Regions from separate parts of the Pantoea sp. X-Soil-OKNW-556 genome, predicted to be linked through region 2. Evidence: predicted binding sites of a transcription regulator. Region 2 holds the regulator's gene; each other region holds the start of a gene.
What was found. Region 2 encodes PurR, which represses purine synthesis genes. Its sites were predicted from a motif close to CANGCAAACGTTTGCNTG; they were not measured.
Positions count from the first base shown of each region.

Region 1: purH (bifunctional phosphoribosylaminoimidazolecarboxamide formyltransferase/IMP cyclohydrolase) is a predicted target of PurR. The motif match lies at 1,128-1,145, and genes of this name have one in related genera.
Region 3: purT (formate-dependent phosphoribosylglycinamide formyltransferase) is a predicted target of PurR. The motif match lies at 1,854-1,871, and genes of this name have one in related genera.
Region 4: purM (phosphoribosylformylglycinamidine cyclo-ligase) is a predicted target of PurR. The motif match lies at 2,059-2,076, and genes of this name have one in related genera.

Region 1 covers NZ_AP035990.1:288,246-291,231, reverse strand. Annotated here, with positions in the region: rRNA gene AC6I8T_RS01295 (16S ribosomal RNA) at 1-679, opposite strand, end outside; gene purH (bifunctional phosphoribosylaminoimidazolecarboxamide formyltransferase/IMP cyclohydrolase) at 1,282-2,871, shown strand; gene purD (phosphoribosylamine--glycine ligase) at 2,890-2,986, shown strand, end outside.
Region 2 covers NZ_AP035990.1:1,919,166-1,922,151, reverse strand. Annotated here, with positions in the region: gene AC6I8T_RS08915 (C40 family peptidase) at 1-130, shown strand, start outside; gene cydH (cytochrome bd-I oxidase subunit CydH) at 193-282, opposite strand; gene purR (HTH-type transcriptional repressor PurR) at 568-1,593, shown strand; gene punR (DNA-binding transcriptional activator PunR) at 1,590-2,501, opposite strand; gene punC (purine nucleoside transporter PunC) at 2,610-2,986, shown strand, end outside.
Region 3 covers NZ_AP035990.1:2,536,990-2,539,975, forward strand. Annotated here, with positions in the region: gene AC6I8T_RS11915 (S9 family peptidase) at 1-971, opposite strand, end outside; gene AC6I8T_RS11920 (tellurite resistance TerB family protein) at 1,092-1,745, opposite strand; gene purT (formate-dependent phosphoribosylglycinamide formyltransferase) at 1,909-2,986, shown strand, end outside.
Region 4 covers NZ_AP035990.1:3,288,109-3,291,094, reverse strand. Annotated here, with positions in the region: gene AC6I8T_RS15395 (T6SS immunity protein Tli3 family protein) at 1-202, shown strand, start outside; gene purN (phosphoribosylglycinamide formyltransferase) at 321-959, opposite strand; gene purM (phosphoribosylformylglycinamidine cyclo-ligase) at 956-1,996, opposite strand; gene upp (uracil phosphoribosyltransferase) at 2,238-2,864, shown strand; gene uraA (uracil permease) at 2,936-2,986, shown strand, end outside.

The DNA of each region.
Region 1 (2,986 bases), 1.6 Mb from region 2:
GAATTCTACCCCCCTCTACAAGACTCTAGCCTGCCAGTTTCGAATGCAGTTCCCAGGTTAAGCCCGGGGATTTCACATCCGACTTGACAGACCGCCTGCGTGCGCTTTACGCCCAGTAATTCCGATTAACGCTTGCACCCTCCGTATTACCGCGGCTGCTGGCACGGAGTTAGCCGGTGCTTCTTCTGCGGGTAACGTCAATGACGATGCGTATTAAACATCATCCCTTCCTCCCCGCTGAAAGTACTTTACAACCCGAAGGCCTTCTTCATACACGCGGCATGGCTGCATCAGGCTTGCGCCCATTGTGCAATATTCCCCACTGCTGCCTCCCGTAGGAGTCTGGACCGTGTCTCAGTTCCAGTGTGGCTGGTCATCCTCTCAGACCAGCTAGGGATCGTCGCCTAGGTGAGCCATTACCCCACCTACTAGCTAATCCCATCTGGGTTCATCCGATGGTGTGAGGCCCGAAGGTCCCCCACTTTGGTCTTGCGACGTTATGCGGTATTAGCTACCGTTTCCAGTAGTTATCCCCCTCCATCGGGCAGATCCCCAGACATTACTCACCCGTCCGCCACTCGTCACCCAAGGAGCAAGCTCCTCTGTGCTACCGTTCGACTTGCATGTGTTAGGCCTGCCGCCAGCGTTCAATCTGAGCCATGATCAAACTCTTCAATTTAAAGTTTGATGCTCAAAGAATTAAACTTCGTAATGAATTACGTGTTCACTCTTGAGACTTGATATTTTTTAAGTCCGTAGACTTTTGATATCAATCCTGCGAGTGCCCACACAGATTGTCTGATAAATTGTTAAAGAGCAGTGCGAGCAGCGGGTTAACCGTCTGTCGCGAGGTGGCGTATATTACGCTTTCCTCTTTCAGAGTCAATCACTTTTTTCAGCGATTTTCTCTGGCGAGAGTTCCTTCAGAACTTCTCTCTCAACACCGCATTTCGTAAACCGTTGTGCCGTGTCGATGGAGGCGCATTATAGGGAGTTGTTCGGCGCACGCAACCGCTAATTTCAATAAAAACAACCGTTCGCTGCATTCCACAGCAAAACCCCGCCTTATACCCACTTACACACAAAGTTATCCACACCTCACGACAGAAATGAATTTAGGCGAGCATCGCGCAAACGTTTTCGCTACAATGCCCCGCGACGTGAAGGATGCCCCTTTTGGGGCGTTACCTGAGGCCAACGTTTCTTCTATATAGAAGAAAAACGCTAAGCTTGATGTAACGCTCTTATTTACGCGAAACAAAGCCAAGGGATAAAACCACCATGCAACAACGTCGTCCAGTACGCCGCGCTCTGCTGAGTGTCTCAGACAAAGCCGGTATCCTCGAATTTGCTCAGGCACTCTCCAGCCGTGGTGTTGAGCTGCTCTCCACAGGTGGCACTGCACGCCTGCTGGCAGATGCGGGCCTGCCGGTCACTGAAGTGTCTGACTACACCGGTTTTCCGGAAATGATGGATGGACGTGTCAAAACGCTGCACCCGAAAGTGCATGGCGGCATTCTTGGTCGTCGCGGCCAGGATGATGCCATCATGGCGCAGCACGCTATCAATCCTATCGACATGGTGGTCGTTAACCTTTATCCCTTCGCCCAAACCGTGGCGAAGCCGGGCTGTACGCTGGAAGATGCGGTTGAAAACATCGATATCGGCGGCCCGACCATGGTGCGCTCCGCCGCGAAGAACCATAAAGACGTGGCAATTGTCGTTAAGAGCAGCGATTACCACGCCATCATTGCCGAGCTGGACGCCAACGAAAACTCTCTGACGCTGGAAACCCGTTTCGACCTGGCGATTAAAGCCTTCGAACACACTGCCGCCTACGACAGCATGATTGCTAACTACTTTGGTAGCCTGGTGCCGGCCTATCACGGCGAGAGCAAAGAACCTGCTGGTCGTTTCCCGCGTACCCTGAACCTGAACTTCATTAAGAAGCAGGATATGCGTTACGGCGAGAACAGCCATCAGGATGCCGCTTTCTATATAGAAGAGAACGTGGCGGAAGCCTCGGTTGCCACTGCCCAGCAGGTGCAGGGTAAAGCGCTGTCCTACAACAATATCGCTGATACTGATGCTGCTCTGGAATGTGTCAAAGAGTTCAGCGAAGCCGCCTGCGTGATTGTGAAGCACGCCAACCCGTGCGGTGTGGCTGTGGGCAGCTCGATTCTGGACGCCTATGAGCGCGCATACAAAACCGATCCTACCTCTGCATTTGGCGGCATCATCGCTTTCAACCGTGAGCTGGACGAAGCCACCGCACAAGCCATCATTAGCCGTCAGTTCGTGGAAGTGATTATTGCCCCTTCCGCCTCTGAAGCCGCGCTGAAAGTCACCGCCAGCAAACAGAATGTGCGCGTTCTGGTGTGTGGTCAGTGGCAGGATCGCGTTGCCGGTCTGGATTTCAAACGTGTAAACGGTGGTTTGCTGGTACAAGACCGCGATCTGGGTATGGTCGATGCCAGCCAGCTGCGCGTAGTAAGCAAACGCCAGCCAACTGAACAGGAACTGCGTGATGCGCTGTTCTGCTGGAAAGTGGCGAAATTCGTTAAATCCAACGCCATTGTCTATGCGCGTGACAACATGACCATCGGTATTGGCGCAGGCCAGATGAGCCGCGTCTATTCCGCGAAAATCGCCGGTATTAAAGCAGGTGATGAAGGTCTGGAAGTAAAAGGTTCTGCAATGGCCTCTGACGCCTTCTTCCCGTTCCGCGATGGTATTGATGCTGCGGCTGCCGTCGGTGTCACCTGTGTGATTCAGCCAGGTGGTTCGATTCGCGATGATGAAGTGATTGCCGCCGCCGATGAGCACGGCATCGCGATGATCTTTACCGACATGCGTCATTTCCGCCATTAATCGTTGGGAGCGTAACAGATGAAAATTTTAGTCATTGGCAATGGTGGACGTGAGCACGCTCTGGCGTGGAAAGCTGCGCAGTCACCGCTGGCAGAAACCGTGTTTGTCGCACCTG
Region 2 (2,986 bases):
TGGTAATGGCAAATTTATCCAGTCGCCTCGTACCGGTAAAGATATTCAAATCAGTGCATTGGGTGAGGATTACTGGCTGAAACACTACGTCGGGGCACGCCGTATGATGACCCCCAAAACTATCCGCTAAAAAACGCCCGATACCCGATAAAACAACAAGCCGGACCCTGATTTTCAGGTCCGGCTTTTTTATTAATGAAGGATCGCGGTGAAGCTGAACACGATAATCATTAGTAGCGCGCCCACAGTGGTAAACAGCGCCAGTTTCAGGTCTGTACTCATCACAACTCCTTAGTCACAATAAATGAAGGGTTATCGTAATTTTCTCACAGCCTCCGGCAAAAATCTCGTCTTATCCGCGCCAGCTTGCTAGAATCGCCGCCTTTCGTTGCGCAACAGATTTTGCGCACGCTGTGTTTGCGGCAAGTTAAAGCGTTATTGACCAGGTGTTAATGTCTTTTTCTTCGCCATTCGCCCCGAAAATCGGGGCGCAAAACCATTAGCAGACGCAAACGTTTAACAATATACTTATCAGTTAGTTGCGATAAGCCCGGGAGTACCATTTTCATGGCAACAATTAAAGATGTGGCGAAACGCGCCGGTGTCTCCACCACCACGGTTTCGCATGTCATCAACAAAACGCGTTTTGTCGCGGAAGAGACGCGTAACGCCGTATGGGAAGCGATCAAAGAGCTGCATTACTCGCCCAGCGCCGTGGCGCGCAGCCTGAAAGTCAACCACACCAAAACGCTGGGGCTGCTGGCCACCTCCAGTGAAGCCCCCTATTTTGCCGAGATTATCGAGGCGGTGGAAAATCACTGTTTCGATCGCGGCTACACGCTGATCCTGGGCAATGCGCATAACGACCTGCAAAAACAGCGCGCATATCTGTCGATGATGGCGCAGAAGCGTGTCGATGGCCTGTTGGTGATGTGTTCAGAATACCCTGACGACCTGCTGACCATGCTGGAAGAGAACCGTAATATCCCGATGGTGGTGATGGACTGGGGCGCATCGCGTGGCGATTTTACCGATACGGTGCAGGACAATGCGTTTCAGGGCGGCTATCTCGCCGGGCGTTACCTGATTGAACGCGGTCATCGTGACATTGGTGCCATCCCCGGACAAATGGAGCGCAACACCGGCGGTGGCCGCCATGCCGGTTTCATGCAGGCGCTAAATGAGGCAGGCATCACCGTGCGGCCCGAGTGGATTGTGCAGGGCGATTTTGAACCGGAATCCGGTTATCAGGCGATGCAGCAGATCCTCAATCAGAAGCAACGCCCGACTGCTGTGTTCTGCGGTGGCGATATCATGGCGATGGGCGCGATCTGTGCTGCGGATGAAATGGGTCTGCGGGTCCCGCAGGATATCTCAGTGATCGGCTATGACAACGTGCGCAACGCACGTTATTTCACGCCGGCGCTGACCACCGTTCATCAACCCAAAGCTCAGTTAGGTGAAAAAGCGTTGGAAATGCTGCTGGATCGTATCACCAGCAAACGTGAAGAACCGCAAACCATTGAAGTTCAGCCAACGCTAATTGAACGCCGTTCAGTCGCTGACGGCCCGTTCCGCGACTACCGCCGCTAGGTTTCCGTTTCGCTCAACCATTCATAGTTGAGCGTTTCGGCATCGCCGAGATAACTCAGCAACCAACCCAGAGCTGGCGAGTTCCGTTGTTCCGACCAACTGACGCAGCATGGGCTATCCGGGAACGGCGTGGGTAACGGTAACTCGGTTAATGCTCCGCTATCCAGTAATGGCCGGGCTAAATGGCCCGGCACCATCCCCACGCAAAGTCCCGCCAGCAGGCAGTCGACGCCGGTTTCCCATTCCGGCACCACCAGCCGGCGTTGATTATCCAACGTCCAGGTCATGCGCCGCGGCAACGCCCGCGAAGTGTCTTCCAGCACCAGAGAAGGCCAGGCCCGCAACGTCTCGTCATCCAACAAGGTACTTTTTGCCAACGGATGATCGGGGCTGACCACGCAGCGCCAGTTCAACGCGCCCATATCCTGAAAGGCAAAACGCCCACCGACCGGGATCGCCTGAGTGGCCCCAATCGCTACATCGACCCGCCCATCGGCCAGTGCATCCCAGACACCATTAAACACTTCATAACTGATAATCAGCTCCATGTCGGGAAAGTGGCGGTAGAAATCCTTCACCAGTTGTCGGGTGCGATGAGGTTTAACGATGCAATCCACCGCGATACTCAGCTGACCACGCCAGCCATTTGCCAACTGCTGGCACTGCCGCCGCGTCGCCAGCATTTTTTTGATAACACTACGCCCTTCCCGGACAAAATGCTCCCCGGCTGCCGTCAGCACCACTTCCCGATGCTGACGTTCGAACAACGGCACCGCCAGCCAGGTTTCGAGCTGCCGTACCGTGTAGCTGATGGCAGAAGGCACCCGATGTAACTCTTGTGCTGCCGCACTAAAACTACCGCTGCGGGCCACCGCATCTACCACTTCAAGCGCATATTCAGACCACATATTTTTGCCTGCAAATTTTTTGATAGCACCGCGCAAATATTAGCGTTTCACAAAACCTGGCGCACGCTTTTACACTCCTCCGCGTTTTCCTGTCTAAAGAGAATTACCATGTTGTCATCAAAAGGATTTCTGCCTTATCTTGCTTTACTCAGCATGCTGGGCTTTCTTGCTACGGATATGTACCTGCCGGCATTCGGTGCCATGCAGCAGGATTTTGCTACCGCCCCCGGTACCATCAGCGCCAGTCTGAGTCTGTTCCTTGGTGGTTTTGCCTGTGCGCAGGTCTTCTGGGGACCGCTGTCAGATCGCTTCGGACGTAAACCGGTTCTGCTGGCGGGATTAGCGATTTTTGCCCTGGGTTGTCTGGGCATGCTGTGGGTGAGCGACGTCCGTTTGATGCTGGCGCTGCGCTTTGTGCAGGCGCTGGGTGTTTGCGCTGCCGCTGTTAGCTGGCAGGCGCTGGTGGTGGATCGTTATCCGCAAAA
Region 3 (2,986 bases), 620 kb from region 2:
AGTTGAAAATCTTCCAGAACCACCTGATCGCGAGCCGGAATCAGCGTCTGCCAGCGATTTTCCGCCAACCAGGCGCTGCGGTATAAACCGAAATTCTTCCCTTCACGATTCGAACGAATATAAAACTGATGATTGTAGTGATCGATGGTGTATTCATGGTCGCGACGGCGTGGGCAAAAGACCTGGGGTTGAGCGTCAGGATATTCCGCATCGATCAGCTGAATCTCGCTGGTGGTGGTGCTAAACAGCGCAATCAGGATGAAGTGTTCAGAGGTGGTTTTGTGCACGCTGAGATGGAACGTATCATCCTTCTCCTCGTAGACCAGTTGATCATCAGATTGCGGATGCCCTAATTCGTGACGCCAGACCTGATAAGCCAGCAAAGTCTTGGGATGTTTACGCACGTAATAGACGGTACGCGAATCATTGGCCCAGGCGAGGCTGGAAGAGGCATCACTCAGCACCTCGGGATACCAGCTGCCGCTGACCAGGTTGCGAAAGCGAATGCCATACTGGCGACGAGAAAGAAAATCCTCCGCCAATGCCATCACCTGATTATCCGGGCTAATCGCCAGCGCCCCCATAGTGTAAAAATCGCTGTGCGACGCGCGCTGATTACCATCAAGCAGCAATTGCCATTCGGCATCGAGATCAGCTTCTTTCGGCTGGCGATAATAGGCCGGATATTCATTGCCGGTTTCATAACGACTCTGGTAACGGTAGCCGTTTTTCACGTAGGGCACCGAATGATCCTGCTGAGGAATGCGGTCGATAATCTCTTTCAGCACCCGATCCTGTAGTGGCGCCTGCGTAGCCATCATCGCTTTGCCATAGTCATTTTCAGCATGCAAATAGTCGATCACCTCGGGATTTTCCCGATCATCATCACGTAGCCAGAAATAATTGTCGGTGCGAGTTTCCCCATGCAGGGTCATTTGGTGAGGGACTTTTTTTGCCTGAGGATGATTCATAATGGTTCATTTCCCTGAAGAGACAACATTGTGCAAGCGTGGCACCGATCGCGCAGGAAGCCAAGCCATTGAGTACAAGGAAAATGTAAAACAAGGCCACCCAGGTGGCCTGTGCGGGGGTTAACTGGCGGGTAAGCTGGCTTTTTCAGCGGCGAGATCTTTTTGCATTTCGTCGCGTACATCCTGCGGGATCTTTAAGGCATCGCCCAATGCGGTCAGGTAACTGCGCTCCATAAAGTGGTCGACATCAATAGCTGCGCAACTGAGAAAATAGAGTTCCAGTGCCTCTTCTTCATTTTTCACATCAGCCGCCAGCCAGTGCGGATCGAGCGGGCGGTTCATCGCCTGCTGAATCAGGGCTTCCGCTTGCGCGCCGTAACCCGCCTGATGAATATTCTGCTCAATCGCCGCACGTTCACGATCGTCGATATGCCCATCACTCTTGGCCGCAAACACCAGGGCGGTGACCAACCTTTCAGCACGCTGATCCAGCGGCGTTTGCACCTGGCCGAAACCCGGTTGATCCTGATGGGTTTCACGTACCCGTTGCTTATATTTATTCCACAGCACGGCACCCGCTGCGGCTCCACCGCCAATAATCAACGCCTGCCCACCGTACTTGGTCAGCAACTTACGGGAGGATTTGCTGGCAATCAGCAAACCCGCCAGCCCACCTAACGCCCCCGGTGCCAGCATGTCGCTTAACCCGCTACCCCTACCGCTGCTTCCCTGCTTTTTCAGTACCGATTGAATTTGCTGCAACCAGTTATTCATCGTTTAACTCCTGTTTAAGAACCGGGTTTCACATGCTGCCGCAGTGGATGTCAGGAAACGTCAGAACGACGCAAAGTAAGGCAAACGTTGCCGTGCTGAAAAGATGAGAACGCAAACGTTTTCGTATATACTGCGCGCGCATTTTGACTGCTAAGGTGAAATTATGACGACTCTCGGAACCGCGCTGCGTCCTGCCGCAACGCGTGTCATGCTGTTAGGTTCAGGCGAGCTGGGTAAAGAAGTGGCACTGGAGTGCCAGCGTCTGGGTGTGGAAGTGATTGCTGTCGATCGCTACGCCGATGCGCCTGCCATGCATGTTGCCCATCGCAGCCATGTCATTAACATGCTGGATGGCGACGCATTGGCCGCGCTGATTGCCCAGGAGAAACCGGATTTCGTGGTGCCGGAAATCGAAGCCATCGACACCGAAAAACTGCTTGAGCTGGAGCAGCAAGGGCAAAAAGTGGTGCCCACCGCGCGCGCCGCGCGTCTGACTATGAATCGTGAAGGGATTCGTCGTCTGGCTGCCGAGGAACTGGCATTGCCGACTTCCACCTACCAATTTGCCGACAGCAAAGAAAACTTTGTTGCCGCCGCCAATGCCATTGGTTTTCCATGCATCGTCAAGCCGGTGATGAGTTCTTCCGGTAAAGGGCAGAGTTTTATTCGCGAAGCCAGCCAGCTCGACAAGGCCTGGGATTATGCGCAACAAGGTGGGCGCGCCGGTGCCGGTCGTGTGATTGTTGAAGGCGTGGTGAAGTTCGATTTCGAAATCACGCTGCTGACCATCAGCGCTGTCGATGGCATACATTTCTGTGCCCCGATCGGCCATCGTCAGGAAGATGGCGATTACCGTGAATCCTGGCAACCCCAGCAAATGAGCGACCTCGCCCTGCAACTCGCGCAAGCTATCGCGGAAAAAGTGGTTAAGGCACTGGGTGGTTATGGCCTGTTTGGCGTGGAATTGTTCGTGTGTGGCGATGAGGTGATCTTTAGCGAAGTGTCACCGCGTCCACACGATACCGGCATGGTAACGCTGATTTCTCAGGATCTGTCTGAGTTCGCGCTGCATGTCCGTGCCTTCCTCGGTTTACCGGTTGGCGGTATTCGTCAGTATGGCCCAGCGGCCAGCGCGGTGATTTTGCCGCAACTGGAAAGCACCAATGTACGCTTCGTAAATGTTGAAGCGGCACTGGGTGCGGGCTTGCAGTTACGTTTGTTCGGTAAGCCGGAAATCGCCG
Region 4 (2,986 bases), 1.4 Mb from region 2:
ACCGCACCATATCGATGCCATACGTCCGGCTGAAGGCCTGGATACATCATTATGGGGCCGTGAATATATCGATCCGCGCATTTTACATCGCTCGGTAAACCAGTATTACACCAACTTCCAGAACCTGCCGGACCGGATACCTGAAGTCAAAAATTATCAGGGCTGGACGCATATGAAATGCGACCTGAATGCCGGGCTATGAATGTCGCTGCGCCATTTTCGCGGCACAAAAAACAAGCGCGATAAATCGCGCCGCTACGGAGGGTTGCAAATACGGTAGCGGCGCGATTTATCGCGCGAAGTCAGTATTGAATCTGAGATCAATCGTGAGCGTAGCCCTGCGGTGGCAGCGGTTGATCATCCAGCCAGGCCGCACCCTCGCGCATCTGCAAACGTCCTTCCACAAACCAGCTAATCACCAGCGGATAGATGGCGTGTTCCTGGTGCTGCACGCGGGCGGTAACATCCTCTTCCGTATCATCGGCAAACACCGGTACGCGCGCCTGTAAAATAATCGGCCCGCCATCCAGTTCATCGGTGACGAAATGCACCGAAGTACCATGCTCTGCGTCGCCATTCTCCAGTGCCTGCCGATGGGTATGCAGACCGGGATATTTTGGCAACAGGGAAGGGTGGATATTGACCAGACGGTCATGATAATGCGCGACAAATGCCTGGCTGAGGATACGCATATATCCCGCCAGCACCACCAAATCAGGGGCGTAAGCATCAATCTCCTGCATCAGCTGGCGATCAAAGGCCTCACGGTCAGCGAATTGACTGGCAGCCAGCGCATGAGTCGGCACACCGGCTTCCTGCGCACGGGTTAAACCCAACGCTGAGGATTTATTACTGAAAACGGCAGCCACGCTGCCGTTAATACGCCCGCTTGCGCAGGCGTCAAGGATGGACTGAAGATTGCTGCCGTTGCCGGAGATCAGTACAACCAGTTTTTTCATGGGTTGATAACCACACGCTCTTCAGAATCAGACGCTTTGATCACACCAATCTTCCACGCCTGCTCACCTGCGTCAGTCATCAGCTGTACCGCTTTATCAGCTTCGGCTGCGCTCAGCGCAATCACCATGCCCACGCCACAGTTAAAGGTGCGGTACATTTCGTGACGGCTAACATTACCGGCCTGCTGCAACCAGTTGAACACTGCCGGCCACTGCCAGCTGCTTTCTTCCAGCACCGCCTGAGTGTTATCCGGCAGTACGCGCGGAATGTTTTCCCAGAAGCCACCACCGGTCAGGTGCGCAATGGCGTGCACATCAACCTGTTCGATCAGGCTCAGGATGTTTTTCACGTAAATGCGGGTCGGTGCCAGCAGATGATCGGCCAGCGGTTTGCCTTCCAGCTGTTTGGTTTCCGGGTTAGTCTGGCTGACTTCCAGGATCTTACGTACCAGCGAGTAACCGTTAGAGTGCGGGCCACTGGAACCCAGCGCGATCAGAACATCGCCATCCTGCACTTTCGAACCGTCGATGATCTCTGATTTTTCCACCACGCCGACGCAGAAACCCGCCACGTCGTAATCTTCGCCGTGATACATGCCAGGCATCTCTGCGGTTTCACCGCCAACCAGCGCACAGCCTGATTGCAAACAACCTTCAGCGATACCGGTGATCACCGAGGAAGCGGTGTCGACATCCAGTTTGCCGGTGGCATAGTAGTCGAGGAAGAACAGCGGCTCAGCGCCTTGCACCACCAGATCGTTCACGCACATCGCCACCAGATCGATACCGATGCTGTCATGGCGCTTAAGATCCATCGCCAGACGCAGCTTGGTGCCGACGCCGTCGGTGCCGGAGACCAGCACTGGCTCGCGGTATTTCTGCGGCAGCGCACAAAGCGCGCCAAAGCCCCCCAGTCCACCCATCACTTCCGGGCGGCGGGTCTTTTTCACTACGCCTTTAATGCGGTCAACCAGAGCGTTACCTGCGTCAATATCAACACCGGCGTCTTTGTAGCTGAGAGAGGTCTTGTCGGTCACTGCGGAATCCCCACGCGAGTTGCGGTTGGTGGTTAAAATAAAGCGGCGTAATTCTACCAGCGCAGGCAAACGTTTGCGAGTCCCATCTCACGCCCCCTTTGCACGGCACCGCTTTTTCGCTAATCCTTAATCTCAGATGGTGGAAGGCGTTGTATTGACCAATGACATATGGCGCAGCAGGAAAAAGGCGGTATAATCCCGCGATTTTTTTTTAGCTCAACTCAATTCCGGGAGAACAATCATGAAGATCGTGGAAGTCAAACACCCGCTGGTCAAACATAAACTGGGCCTGATGCGTGAGCATGATGTCAGTACTAAACGCTTCCGCGAACTGGCGTCAGAAGTTGGCAGCCTGCTGACTTATGAAGCCACTGCCGACCTGGCAACCGAGCGCGTTACGATTGAAGGCTGGAATGGCCCGGTAGAAATCGAACAAATCAAAGGCAAAAAAATTACCGTCGTACCGATTCTGCGTGCCGGTCTGGGCATGATGGAAGGCGTGCTGGAACACGTACCGAGCGCGCGTATCAGCGTGGTCGGCGTTTACCGTGATGAAGAGACGCTGGAACCGGTACCGTACTTCCAGAAACTGGTTTCCAACATCGAAGAGCGCATGGCGCTGGTGGTGGATCCGATGCTGGCAACCGGCGGCTCGATGATCGCGACTATCGACCTGCTGAAAAAAGCCGGTTGTAACAGCATCAAGGTGCTGGTGCTGGTGGCGGCACCGGAAGGTATTGCCGCGCTGGAAAAAGCGCATCCGGACGTTGAACTCTATACCGCTTCAATCGACAAAGGCCTGAACGAGAAGGGATACATTATTCCTGGTCTCGGCGATGCCGGCGACAAGATTTTCGGAACCAAATAAATAAAGCAGCCGGCCAGAGAGTCGGCTTTTTTTTGGCAAAAATGCACCACACAACTCAAGGGGATCACTGAATGACTCGTCGCGCCATCGGCGTTAGCGAACGACCGCCGCTACTCAAAACC